One region of the Martinezella sp. CNPSo 3890 genome, then DNA from elsewhere that is predicted to be linked to it. Evidence: predicted binding sites of a transcription regulator. Region 1 holds the regulator's gene; each other region holds the start of a gene.

Region 1 (4,500 bases):
GGTGCCATCATCGTGCTCCTCTTCTTCCTCGTCGCGATGAACATCGGCGCCATCTTGCTGCGCCGTCGTTTCGAGCGGCGCTGGTAAAGGAGGGCGCACGAAATGAACATGATGACGGAAGCTGCCAGCGAAAGAGCCTTGGCCAAGAAGATGACCACGATCCCCTACAAGATGATCGGCCAGGACGTTTCTGTGTTCTACGGCGACAAGCGAGCGCTCTTCGACGTCAATCTGAAGATCCGCGCCAATACGGTGACGGCTCTGATCGGCCCATCCGGCTGCGGCAAGTCCACCTTCCTGCGCTGCCTCAACCGCATGAACGATACCATCGAGACCTGCCGCGTCACCGGCAAGATCACGCTCGACGATCAGGATGTCTACGACGACAGCATCGATGTCGTGGAATTGCGCGCCCGCGTCGGCATGGTCTTCCAGAAGCCCAACCCGTTTCCGAAGTCGATCTACGAGAACGTCGCCTACGGCCCGCGCATCCATGGCCTGCATCGCTCAAAGGCCGATCTCGAGCATATCGTCGAAACCAGTCTGCAGAAGGCCGGTCTATGGGGTGAGGTGAAGGATCGGCTCCATGACGCCGGCACGAGCCTGTCGGGCGGCCAGCAGCAGCGCCTCTGCATCGCGCGCGCCGTCGCGGTCAGCCCCGAGGTGATCCTGATGGACGAGCCGTGCTCGGCGCTCGATCCGATCGCAACCGCCAAGGTCGAGGATCTCATCCACGAGCTTCGGGAGAATTTCACCATCGTCATCGTGACGCATTCCATGCAGCAGGCCGCCCGCGTCTCGCAGCGTACCGCAATGTTCCATCTCGGCCACCTGGTCGAGGAGAACGACACCGATAAGATGTTCACCAATCCCGACGATTTCCGCACGCAGGATTACATCATGGGCCGTTTTGGTTGATGATGGCAGGCGCGCGGCTCCTTTCACACAGTTCACTTGAGGATAGAAAAATGGTCTCCACTCACATTCTCTCTGCCTATGACGAAGACCTGAAGTTTCTGACGCGCCGCATTGCCGAAATGGGCGGCCTGGCCGAGCAGATGGTTAGCGACAGCGTACGCGCTCTCGTCAACAGCGACGCGGCCCTGGCCCAGAAGGTCATCTCCGACGACGTCGTTCTCGACCATGCCGAGCGCGAAGTTGGTGACAAGGCGATCGTCACCATCGCTCGTCGTCAGCCGATGGCAGCGGACCTGCGCGAAATCATGGGCTCGATCCGCATCGCCTCCGATCTGGAGCGCGTCGGTGATCTCGGCAAGAATACCGCAAAGCGCGTCATCGCCGTTCAGGGCACGGGCGTGCCGCGTCGTCTCGCTCGTGGCATCGAACACCTCTCCGAACTGGCACTGAGCCAGCTCAAGGAAGTTCTTGATGTCTACGCCACCCGCTCGCCGGACAAGGCCGTGTCGATCCGCGAACGCGACGAGGAAATCGACGCCATGTACACCTCGCTCTTCCGCGAGATGCTGACCTACATGATGGAAGATCCGCGCAACATCACCACCTGCACGCATCTTCTCTTCTGCGCCAAGAACATCGAGCGCATCGGCGACCATGCCACCAACATCGCCGAGACGATCTATTACATGGCGACCGGTGCTCAGCCGGAAGGCGAGCGCCCGAAGGACGATACCGCCAACACCGTCGGCGCAGTGACGGAATAATCTGGAAGCGAAGAAAGGAGACCATAGGCGCATGGTTCCGAGAGTTGCTGTTGTAGAAGACGAGGAAGCGCTTAGCGTTCTGCTGCGCTACAATCTTGAGGCCGAAGGCTTCGAGGTCGACACCATCCTCAGAGGCGATGAGGCCGAGCTGCGTCTCCAGGAGCGCATCCCCGATCTCCTGATCCTCGACTGGATGCTCCCCGGCGTGTCCGGCATCGAGCTCTGCCGCCGGCTGCGTATGCGGCCGGAGACGGAGCGCCTGCCGATCATCATGCTGACGGCCCGCGGCGAGGAAAGCGAGCGCGTGCGCGGACTTTCGACCGGCGCGGACGATTACGTCGTCAAGCCGTTCTCGACGCCGGAGCTGATGGCCCGCGTCAAGGCGATGCTGCGGCGCGCCCGCCCGGAGGTTCTCTCCACGGTGCTGCGTTGCGGCGATATCGAGCTGGACCGCGAAACCCATCGCGTCCACCGCAAGAGCCGCGAAGTCCGGCTGGGGCCGACAGAATTCCGCCTGCTGGAGTTCCTGATGTCTTCGCCAGGCCGCGTCTTCTCGCGTTCGCAGCTGCTCGATGGCGTATGGGGGCACGATATCTACGTCGATGAACGCACTGTCGACGTCCATGTCGGCCGTCTGCGCAAGGCGCTCAATTTCTCCAATATGCAGGATGTCATCCGCACCGTTCGCGGCGCGGGCTATTCCATGGAAGCCTGAGCGGCTTGCCGCTCGGGTGTTACTAAATAGCGGCGGAAATAGAAAAACGGGCCTCGAGGGGCCCGTTTCTCTTTGTCTTGCGGTAACTTTCAGCCGTTGTTGCGGCGGCGGTCATGCACTGGCTGGTAGGCCATGCGCTGATGATAGGTGCAGTAGGGCGACGAATCCGGGCTGTCATTGCCGCAGAAGTGGAAGTCGTCCTTCAGCGGGTCCCCGACCGGCCATTTGCAGGTGCGTTCCGTCAGCTCCGTCAGGCCGAGGCGGCGGGAGATCGGAACGACGACGTTCGATGCCGGGCGATACTGAATTTCATTGACGGAATCGATCTCGATCTCTTCCTTCAGCATGGTTGCGCCCTGCTGGCGGGCGACCACGGTGCGGGTAGCGACGCGCGAGCCGTAGGTCGTTGCGCGAGGAGCCGCGGCACTGCGCTTTGGCGTGCGCGTCGCGGTTGCCGTGCCGCCGGCCTTCGCTCGGCCAGGAAGGTTCAGGCGGTGCACCTTGCCGATAACGGCATTACGGCTCACGCCACCGAGCTGCGCAGCGATCTGGCTGGCGCTCAACCCTTCGGACCATAGCTTTTTCAGCTTCTCGACGCGTTCGTCTGTCCAATTCATGCCCTGTCTCCGCTGTCGCGTTTCCGATGGCAGAATCCCTCACCATTGCCTCGCATGGGAACGAGGCGCGAAACGCTCTAAAATTGTGGTGACTAGTTCCGCCGCATGCAGTCTAGCAATTGCTTTTTAACCTAGTGTGAGGCTGACTCCGTGACAAGAGTCGCGGGAATCTTGAGGAATCGATTTCGAGGTTTTCCCCAACTTGCTGTCCGGGCGTGGCATTTCTGCCATAGGCGCCGCCCAACCCATCTCTTTTGCCGGCAAGCGCTTTCTCGCAACTGCTAAAACGCCAGTTTTGTTGACATCGCGGTGCAAAACATCAATAGTGCCCAGGCCGCCGCAAGGCGGCATTTTTGATTTTTTCGGACCCGTTTCATCAAATCGAAGCGATCGGTCCTTAAAGTTGTGATCAGGAGATATGGCCATGGCCGAGACCACGCCGCTTTATGACACCTATATGCGCGCTCCGTTACGGTTCGAGCGAGGCGAGGGCGTCTGGCTGGTCACCGAAAATGGCGAGCGCTACCTCGATTTCGCAGCCGGCGTCGCGGTCAACTCGCTCGGTCACGCCCATCCTCATCTCGTCGCCGAATTGAAGGCCCAGGCCGACAAGGTCTGGCACCTGTCGAACCTCTACGAGGTGCCAGGTCAGGAGAAGCTGTCGAAGCGGCTGACGGAAGCGACCTTCGCCGACAAGGTATTCTTCACCAATTCGGGCGCCGAGGCGCTGGAATGCGCCATCAAGACGGCGCGGCGCTATCAATTCGCCAAGGGGCATCCCGAAAAGTTCCACATCATCACCTTCGAGGGCGCCTTCCACGGCCGCACCATCGCGACCATCGCCGCAGGCGGCCAGGAGAAGTATATCGAGGGCTTCGGACCCAAGGCACCGGGTTTCGATCAGGTACAATTCGGCGATCTCGATGCCGTGCGCGCCGCCATCACGGATGCGACGGCCGGAATCCTGATCGAGCCGGTCCAGGGCGAGGGCGGCATCCGTCCGGCCACCAACGAATTCCTGCGCGGGCTGCGTGAGATCTGCGACGAACATGGCCTGCTGCTGATCCTCGACGAAGTACAGTGTGGCGTCGGCCGCACTGGCAAGCTCTTCGCCTATGAATGGGCCGGCATCAAGCCTGATATCATGGCTGTCGCCAAGGGCATCGGCGGCGGTTTCCCGCTCGGTGCATGCCTTGCGACGGCAGAAGCCGCCTCAGGCATGAAGGCGGGCACGCACGGCTCGACCTATGGCGGCAATCCGCTTGCTATGGCGGTCGGAAATGCCGTTCTCGATATCGTGCTTGCCGAAGGCTTCCTGCAGCATGTGCGCGATGTCTCGCTGGTCTTCCGCCAGGGGCTCGCCTCGCTCAAGGATCGTTTTCCTGACATCATCGAGGACGTTCGCGGCGAAGGTCTGATGCTCGGCATCAAGGCGGCCATTCCGCAGGCAGAGCTGCTGCAGGCTATCCGTGCCGAGCATCTGCTC
Region 2 (4,500 bases), 640 kb from region 1:
CTTCGTCATTGGGCCCGTGCGGCTCGAAAGGCGGAAAAGGCGTCTTCATCTCGCTCGTGTTCCTACACTTCAGCTGCGGCGGCTAAGGGTTGCGCCCTTGGCCGAGCCGAATTCGGCAATGACGGTTTCGCCGGCGATCGCCCGCTGGCCGACGGCAACGCGCGACGAAGCGCCTTCCGGCAGGAAGACATCGAGGCGCGAGCCGAAGCGGATGAGGCCGATGCGTTCGCCGGCATCCAGCGGCTCGTTCGGATGGACGAAGCAAAGAATGCGGCGGGCAACGAGGCCGGCAATCTGCACGACGCCGATTTCGCCATGCTTCGTTTCGATCACGAGGCCGTTGCGTTCATTCTGTTCGCTGGCCTTGTCGAGTTCGGCATTGAGGAAGCTGCCCTGGCGATAGGCGACGTTGGTGATGCGACCGCGCATCGGCGAACGGTTCACATGGCAATCGAAGACGTTCATGAAGATCGAGATACGCAGCATCGGCTGGCTGCCGAGATTGAGCTCGGCCGGCGGCGTCACCATCTGCACGCTCGAAACCTTGCCGTCGGCAGGCGATATCGCCAGATCATCGTCCTGAGGCGTCATACGTTCGGGATCGCGGAAGAAATAGGCGCACCACAGCGTCAGGATCAGGCCGATCCAGAAGAGCGGCTTGAAGATCCAACCGAGCACCAGCGACGCGACGAAGAAGCCTGCAACGAAGGGATAGCCCTCCTTGTGTATGGGAACGATGACGTTGCGTACGCTGTTCATCAAGCTCATCTATGGCCTACTCCGTTAGGGCATGCTCACCAGGAACCGGGCTCCGGTTCTTCGGCAAGATCATGCCAGTCAAAAGAATGAGAACAAGATAAGCGGTCTTGCTCTGAATACCAGTCGAGCGTGACTACAGGCAAACTCTGTCATGGGCAATGCTTTCGCGCGCTCGTCCTCAACGCAATCCGCGTCGAGCAAGATGCCAACGTTCCCCTGACTTGAAAAGTGCAGCCTGTGGAAACCCGTGCGGGACGCAATGAAAAGGCCGCCGATGGCGGCGGCCTCCTGTGTCCCGCGTCGGCCGATCGGAAATCAGAGGCCGAGAGCGGCGCGCAGTTCAGCCTTGGCGCCCTCATACTCGGTCTTGTAGTCCTCATGCGTCATGATGGTTTCGGCGATGACGGTGCCTGCAATGCGGCCGGCTTCGATATCGGAAGCATAGTGGATGCCGCCGACGATACGGTTATGGCCGTATTCCCAGGCGCGAGCCATGATGGCGGCGCGCTTTTCCGGCACCATGTTGGCAAGCACGATGCCCATCAGCGTGCCGACCGTGGTGTGGCCGGATGGATAGGAGCCGGACTTGGAGAGCGGCACGATCGGCTTGACCAGATCGCTGTAGAGATGGGGGCGCGGACGCTTCCAGACATCCTTGGCGGGATCGACGACGGCGCCTTCGGTCTCGACGACGCGATCGAAGAAGGCCGAAAACTTCGGCAGGTTTTCCTTGGTGAATTTCGGATTGTCGATGACGTCGGAGAAGCGCCAGACGTTCTCTTCGGCATCGGCCACGGCGCGAGCCCCCATTTCCGGCGTGCGGGTCACCTGGATCGTCAGGATTTCGCCGAGCTCAGCCTTCATCTGTGCGGAATCATTGGCGGGCGGAGGCGGCAGCAGATCGAGGAGGTTGATCTCCTTGGCATCGGTGAAAGGCTTGGCATCTTCGGCGAAAACCGGCGAGGCCAGGCCGACGACGAGCAACAGGCTGAAAGCTTTGGCAAAACTACGCATTTGAGGGGCTCCGTTGAAAAGACCCTCGTACCTAGCAAGCTGTCATCTCAGTCTCGTGACAACAATCGGTGCATAACCGCTGCGCACCCGATGCTGTCATGGGCGGTGGAGTTCCACGCTTCCACGGGTTTTCTCAGCTTGCAGGCGCCAGTCGGTCGACAACGCCGAGATCGTCGTTTTCGCGTACCTGTTTCAGATGCTCCTCCGCCTGCGTTGCCTCGCGCTGGCGGCTCCACATGGACGCATAAAGCCCGTTCCGCGCCAGAAGCTCGGCATGTGTGCCGCGCTCGGCGATCACGCCGCTTTTCAGCACGATGATCTCATCCGCTCCGATGACGGTCGACAGGCGGTGAGCGATGACAAGCGTCGTACGGTTCTTGGAGACGACGTCGAGGGCTGCCTGTATTTCGCGCTCGGTCGTCGTATCGAGCGCCGAGGTCGCCTCGTCGAGGATCAGGACCGGCGGCGCCTTGAGAATGGTGCGCGCGATCGCGACGCGCTGCTTCTCGCCGCCAGACAATTTGAGGCCACGCTCGCCGACCTTGGTCTCGAAGCCTTCCGGCAGATTGCGGATGAACTCGCCGATCTGCGCGATCTCCGCGGCCGCGGTAACTTCCCCTTCGCTGGCGCTCAGACGGCCATAGCGGATGTTGTAGGCGATGGTATCGTTGAAGAGCACGGTATCCTGCGGCACCATGCCGATGACCTTGCGCAGGCTCTTCTGCGTGACGGCTCGCAGATCCTGACCGTCGATGGTGATCGTACCGCTCTGCACATCGTAGAAACGATAGAGCAAGCGCGACAGCGTCGATTTACCGGCGCCCGAAGGCCCGACCACGGCGACCGTCTTGCCAGCCGGCACCTCAAAGGAGATGCCCTTCAAGATCGGCCGCGCCGGATCATAGGCGAAATGCACGTCCTTGAACGTGATCGCGCCATTGCCGATGACGAGCTCCTTGGCGTCAGGCGCGTCGACCACCTCGGGCTTGACCTCGAGCAGGTCGAACATTTCCTCGATATCGGTCAGGCCCTGGCGTATTTCGCGATAGACGAAGCCGATGAAGTTGAGCGGCACGGAGAGCTGTAGCAGCATGGCGTTGATGAACACGAAGTCGCCGACCGTGTGATGGCCGTTCAAGACGGACCAGCCCGACATGACCAACATCACCGTCGTGCCAAGGCCGAAGATCAAGCCTTGGCCGAAGTTCAGCCAGCCAAGCGACGTCCAGACGCTGGTGGCTGCCTTTTCATATCGCTCCATCGATTGATCGAAGCGTCTGGCTTCCATCTCCTCGTTGCCGAAATATTTGACCGTCTCGAAGTTCAGCAGCGAATCGATCGCCTTGGTGTTGGCGTCGGTATCGCTGTTGTTCATCGTCCGGCGGATGGAGATACGCCAGTCGCTCGCCTTGACGGTGAACCAGATATAGAGCCAGACCGTGACGGCCGTGACGGCGAGATAGGGAAAGCCATAGCCGCGCCAGAAGATGATGGCGGTCAGCAGGAATTCGATGAAGGTCGGAAACGTGTTGAGGATCGTGAAGCGGACGATTGTCTCGATGCCCTTGGTGCCGCGCTCGATGATGCGCGAGAGGCCTCCGGTCTTGCGCTCCAGATGGAAACGCAGCGAGAGCTCGTGCATGTGCACGAAGGTTCTGTAGGCGAGCTGGCGCACCGCATATTGGCCGACGCTCGCAAACAGGGCATCGCGCAGCTGGTTGAGGCCGAGCTGGATCAGACGCGTCGCGTTCGTGGCGATGATCAAAGCGATGGCGCCGACCAGGAAAGCAGGCAGAATGCCTTGCATGTCGACCTTGCCGTTCAGCGCATCGACGGACCATTTGAAGAAGTAGGGGACCAGCAGCAGGAAAAATTTCGACACTAACAGGAAGACGGTCGCCCAGACCACCCGCATTTTCAGATCCATGCGCCCGCTCGGCCACATATAGGGCCAGAGATTGACGATCGTGTTCAATGGATTGCTGGAATCCGCCGATATGGTTTTCTTCTGGCCTGCCATGTCCGTCTCCGGCGAATGATTGGGCAGCCGGATGTGGCAGCGTTTGCACAGCCGACTGGCAAGCCTTCATGGCCAAGACATGGCCGTTGTGGGAAGGCTATGGGGTCGGGCGACGCTTATACTATTTTCATGCGGTATAAAAGCAGCGGCCAGGCGTTGATGAGCCTGGCCGCTGCCAATGTTCACGATGGGCTGTCGTTGCGCTAGAGGTGCTCGCCCGAAAGCCGCTTGCGGTGAAGCTCCTCGGCATTCGGCAATGCATCCTTCGGCAGACCGAAGACCTGACCCGGCAGGATGCGGTCCGGATTGTTGATCTTGTCCTCGTTGGCCAGATAGATCGTCGTGTAGCGCACGCCCGCACCGTAGATGCGGCGTGATATCTGCCACAGCGTATCGCCGCGACGGATGATGACGGCATTGGTGTCCTGCGACAGCGGTGCCTGTTCGAGCGTCTTCGGGCCACTGTCGTTGGATGAGACCTCTGTGTTCGGCTGCGCCGGTGCCGTCTGAGCAGGCTGCGTGATAACAGCGATCATCTGTTCGAGCCCAGGCAGCGCCGCGCCGACCGATTTCGGATCTTTCGGCAAAGCCAGCAAGGTGGCAAGCGCCTTGGAGGCCGTGCTCGAAGCGTCGGAAGCAGCCTTCTTCAACGCAGCACTGGCGTTGATGGTCGGCCGGAATTCAGACAGCGACTTGAGCGCGATTTC
Region 3 (4,500 bases), on a different contig from region 1:
GGCTTGCGTTGCCCCATGGCAAATCCAGCTCAAACGCGTTTTCATGAAACTTCCTCTATTCCATCCCCCGGTGCGCTCTTGTCGCGATTTAGCATCGCAGTGGCGCTTGATTGACAATTATATTTGCAGATAGCTATAAACTTGCACTTGCGGGTGTGGAAGCCGGTGGAATCCCGGCGCGGTCGCGCCACTGTAATCAAAGACGGACGAGTTCCGCCCTCCGAGAGCCAGACCCTTCCCGCAAGAACCCTTCCGCAAATGGAACGCGCTTTTCTTAAAGAGGGAAATACAATGTCCGACACCACTTTCGCCCCAACCGCAGTTCCACAGCCGATTCCGCTCGGCCAAATCCTGCCCTGGGCTATTTTTGCCGGCCTGCTGATGCTGCTTGCGATCTATTTCATCGGCGCAGAAGAAGGCGCGACCTCGCTCTTCTCGGGCATGTATGTGCACGAATTCGTGCATGATGCCCGCCACCTGCTCGGCTTCCCCTGCCACTAAGGGGTCAAGCACATGGTTGGACGTCTTTTGCTCCGCGGCATGATCGTCGGGGCCTTGACCGGTATTTTCGTTTTTGCTTTTGCCCACATCTTCGGCGAACCGCTGGTCGACTGGGCCATCGGGTTTGAAGAAAAGGCCGCGCAGGCGGCCGGCGAAGCTCCTGAACCAGAGATTGTCAGCCGCGCTACGCAGGCGGGCATCGGCCTCTTCACCGGCAGCGTGATCTTTTCCACCGCAATCGGCGGATTGTTCGCGCTGGTTTTCTCCTTCATCTACGGCCGCATCAGCCCCTTGGGTGCGCGCGGCACGGCAGCGCTGCTCGCGCTCGCCGCTTTCGTGACGATTTCGCTCGTGCCCGATCTCAAGTATCCGGCAAACCCACCGGCCGTCGGCAATCCCGATACGATCGGCGCGAGAACGGAACTGTTCTTCATCATGATCGTTGCCTCCGTCGTCGGCATGGTCGTCGCGGTGGGCTTCGGTCGCAGGCTGGCAGCGCGATATGGTTCCTGGAACGGTGCGATCATTGCCGGCATTGGCTACATCGTCTTCATCGCGCTGATCCAATATCTGCTTCCCCCCATCAACGAAGTGCCCGAGCAATTTTCCGCCGTCGTGCTCTGGCGCTTCCGCGTCACCTCGCTCGGCATGCACGCCATTCTCTGGACGACGCTCGGCCTTGCCTTCGGAGCCTGGGCGGAACGTCAGTTGCCGCAGACACGTTACGGCAATGCGGCCCTACGCCGGGTTTAGTGTGGTAAATAGATCGCATCCCGCGCATGGCAACATGCGCGGGAGACGCCTGTATCCAAGTGGCGTCCTGTTTGCAATCTTCTGTCTCATCGTTGCAGGTTGGCCAGTTTCGGTTGCCGCACATGGCAGCGGCTCCTCCGGCAGCCAGGCCGGCATTCCGATTCCCAGTCTCACCCATGGCGAGATGGCTGTGATCTCTCCCTATTACGGGCGGATCATTTCGCTTGCCGAGAGCATATCGGATACCGACGAAACCTTCCGCCGTCTCCTGAACTTCGCGCAGATCCAGCGTGCCTATTGCCTATGGGGCGTGATGCCAGGCAGCGTCAGCGACGAGGAAAGCCCTTTCAACGAATGTTCGCACGCCTATCTTGCGGCTGCAAAAGCAGTGCTGCTGCAGATGCGTGCCATGAAAGTGGAAAAGGAACCGGTCGACGACCTCGTCTCCGATATCGATCTGGCACTCGTGCGCAACAACCTCTCGCTCATCCTGTGCAAATTCAGCGGCGAGAATTTCAATACGGCCGATCTCATCCGGCCGAAGCTTGCCGATATCGCGCTTCATGCGAAAAGCCTTGCTGCGATCTTATCGGCCAGCCTGTTCGTACTTGCAGGGCTATGGCTAGGCGCGCGCGCATTACGGCCGCAAGCTCAATCTTAGGAACCGCCGCGCACTGTTCCTCGAGCTGGCCTTAACAAAACACCGCCGCGAAGTGCGGCGGTGTTTCTGATCTTACCAGTAACGCGGGCGATCGCGCCAACGGTCATCGCGCCAGCCATCGCGATGATGGCGATGGCCGTGCCAACCCCATGGCGGCGGCGGTGGCGGCCTGTAGTAACCCCAGCGCCGGGGCGGCGGACCCCAGCGATTGGGGCGGCATTCGCCCCAGCGCGTCAGGTGCCAGCCACGACCGCAGGCATAGTCAACTTTCACGATCGGCGCTGAGGCCGCTGTCCCAACGGCTGGGATAGGCATTGCCTCTGCCGAAGATACAACCAGGCTGCCAAACAAGGCAGCGATGGCAATCACGGACGATCTCATTTTGATGGCCCTCTATCCAAGTCCCTTACATGCGGGATTTAACCCCTTGAGGTATGAACGCCGGCTGAACCGAAAAAGGCCATTTGACGGCGAAATCAAGATCAGACCAAACGCCTGACCGCAGCCCCAAAAAGCGTCCTGTTGCCGGTATTTGCGGCCAGCCGCAACCTACTCGCGCGTCACGAGAGTTTCATGAAGGAGGCTTACACCAACGATATCAATTGCCATAAAGGAGTTTGGGATGGTCGACCTCGCTTCAAACACTTCGGAGGGTGGCAATGCCAACCATCCAATTCACGGCGCCGGTAGTTCGGCAAAATGGTTTCTGCCGATCTTCGGTGTCGTCGTGCTGGCCGGCCTTGCCTATGTCGGCTATGCCCTTGGCAGCGACCTCGCCGAAGCTGCCGCCGTTCCGTGGATCCTACTCGGCCTGGCGCTGCTGATCGCGCTCGGCTTCGAATTCGTCAACGGCTTCCACGATACTGCCAACGCCGTCGCCACTGTCATCTATACGCGCTCGCTGCCGGCGGAATTCGCCGTCATCTGGTCGGGCTTCTTCAACTTCCTCGGTGTTCTCACTTCGTCGGGCGCCGTCGCCTTCGGCATCCTGGCGCTGCTGCCGGTCGAACTCATCCTGCAAGTCGGCTCCGGCTCCGGTCTCGCCATGGTCTTCGCCCTATTGACCGCCGCCATCATCTGGAACCTCGGCACCTGGTATCTCGGCCTGCCGGCCTCGAGCTCGCATACGCTCGTCGGCTCGATCATCGGGGTCGGCCTCGCCAACCAGTTCCTGGCACCCGCCGGCTCCGCCACCAGCGGTGTCGACTGGTCGCAGGCAAGCAGCGTCGGCATGTCGCTGCTCCTGTCGCCGATCATCGGCTTTGCCGCAGCTGCAATATTGCTGCTGGTCGCCAAGGTGCTGATCCGCAATAAGGAGCTTTATGAAGCGCCGAAGGGCAATACGCCGCCGCCTATCTGGATCCGCGGCCTGCTGATCTTCACCTGCACCGGCGTCAGCTTCGCTCACGGCTCGAACGACGGGCAGAAGGGCATGGGCCTCATCATGCTTATCCTCATCGGCCTGGTGCCGACGGCTTTTGCGCTGAACCGCACACCCGATGTCAACTATCTCGAGGCTTACAAGGCTGCCTCAACGCAGGTCGAGACCGTGCTTGGCAAGTATGTGAAGCCCGGCGTTGCCGCTCCGGCCGATCCGAAGGCTGCGGTCAGCGATGCTGTCAAGAGCAAGATCTGGTCGGATGCGACCACGCCGGCACTTCAGGCCTACATTCACGCCACCAGCGCCGAGATCGCCGCTTATCCGAGCGTCGAGAAGCTGCCGAACGGCCTCGTCAGCAACGTTCGTAACGACATCTACCTGATCGGTGAATCGCTGAAGCTGATCGACAAGCAAAAGCTGCTGCCGATGAGCGCCGACGACCTGAAGGCCGTTACGAACTATCACGCCGCCGTCGATCACGCGACCAAGTTCATTCCGCTCTGGGTGAAGGTCGCCGTGGCACTGGCACTCGGCCTCGGCACGATGGTTGGCTGGAAGCGCATCGTCGTCACCGTCGGCGAAAAGATCGGCAAGACGCATCTGACTTACGGCCAGGGTGCTGCCGCCGAAGTCGTCGCCATGCTGACGATCGGTGCTGCCGACCATCTCGGCCTGCCGGTCTCGACCACGCACGTCCTGTCCTCCGGCGTCGCCGGCACCATGGCCGCCAACGGTTCCGGCCTGCAATGGTCGACCGTTCGCAACATGCTGATGGCCTGGATCCTGACGCTGCCAGCTTCGATCGCGCTTGCCTTCGTGCTGTTCGTCGTGCTGCGCCAGGTCTTCTAATCGTCGCGATAAAGGCGTCGAACATTTTCGATAAGACTATGGCGCCCCTGACGGGGCGTCATTTCATTTGCAGCATTCCGCCGGCAGACGCGGCACTGCGGCCGGCATCGCAAAACGCATCGAAAGCGTTCGCGAGATCCGCCTGCATTCCCACGGAGCATCGAAGCCGAGCCGTCAGGAGCGCATGAGGCGCCTGTTTGCGGATTGCTTCAGCCGACGCCTTCCCTCTTGTTGCCGTTCGCACCGAGGCCGGAAATCTTGGCAAGTTCCGAGCGACGGTTGGCGTAATTCTGCGCAACCATCGGATAGTTGGGAGCAAGTCCCCATTTCTGTCTGTATTCCTCGGGCGTCATGC

The links. The regulator PhoB, encoded in region 1, activates phosphate uptake and scavenging genes when phosphate is short. The targets are predictions, from matches to a motif close to TGTCATNNANCTGTCAT.
Region 2: AC13RC_RS03300 (acid phosphatase) is a predicted target of PhoB. The motif match lies at 1,814-1,830, and genes of this name have one in related genera.
Region 3: AC13RC_RS18945 (inorganic phosphate transporter) is a predicted target of PhoB. The motif match lies at 2,474-2,490, and genes of this name have one in related genera.

The regions. Positions count from the first base shown of each region.
Region 1 is NZ_JBXSOR010000001.1:24,691-29,190, forward strand. Features, by position in the region: gene pstA (phosphate ABC transporter permease PstA) at 1-87, shown strand, start outside; gene pstB (phosphate ABC transporter ATP-binding protein PstB) at 103-918, shown strand; gene phoU (phosphate signaling complex protein PhoU) at 969-1,682, shown strand; gene phoB (phosphate regulon transcriptional regulator PhoB) at 1,714-2,397, shown strand; gene AC13RC_RS00150 (GcrA family cell cycle regulator) at 2,487-3,014, opposite strand; gene AC13RC_RS00155 (aspartate aminotransferase family protein) at 3,439-4,500, shown strand, end outside.
Region 2 is NZ_JBXSOR010000001.1:664,546-669,045, forward strand. Features, by position in the region: gene pssA (CDP-diacylglycerol--serine O-phosphatidyltransferase) at 1-49, opposite strand, end outside; gene AC13RC_RS03295 (phosphatidylserine decarboxylase) at 70-768, opposite strand; gene AC13RC_RS03300 (acid phosphatase) at 1,075-1,773, opposite strand; gene AC13RC_RS03305 (ABCB family ABC transporter ATP-binding protein/permease) at 1,907-3,793, opposite strand; gene AC13RC_RS03310 (LysM peptidoglycan-binding domain-containing protein) at 3,997-4,500, opposite strand, start outside.
Region 3 is NZ_JBXSOR010000007.1:262,083-266,582, forward strand. Features, by position in the region: gene AC13RC_RS18920 (histidine phosphatase family protein) at 1-45, opposite strand, end outside; gene AC13RC_RS18925 (CbtB domain-containing protein) at 292-501, shown strand; gene AC13RC_RS18930 (CbtA family protein) at 514-1,254, shown strand; gene AC13RC_RS18935 (hypothetical protein) at 1,289-1,915, shown strand; gene AC13RC_RS18940 (GCG_CRPN prefix-to-repeats domain-containing protein) at 1,988-2,296, opposite strand; gene AC13RC_RS18945 (inorganic phosphate transporter) at 2,538-4,145, shown strand; gene AC13RC_RS18950 (Ros/MucR family transcriptional regulator) at 4,355-4,500, opposite strand, start outside.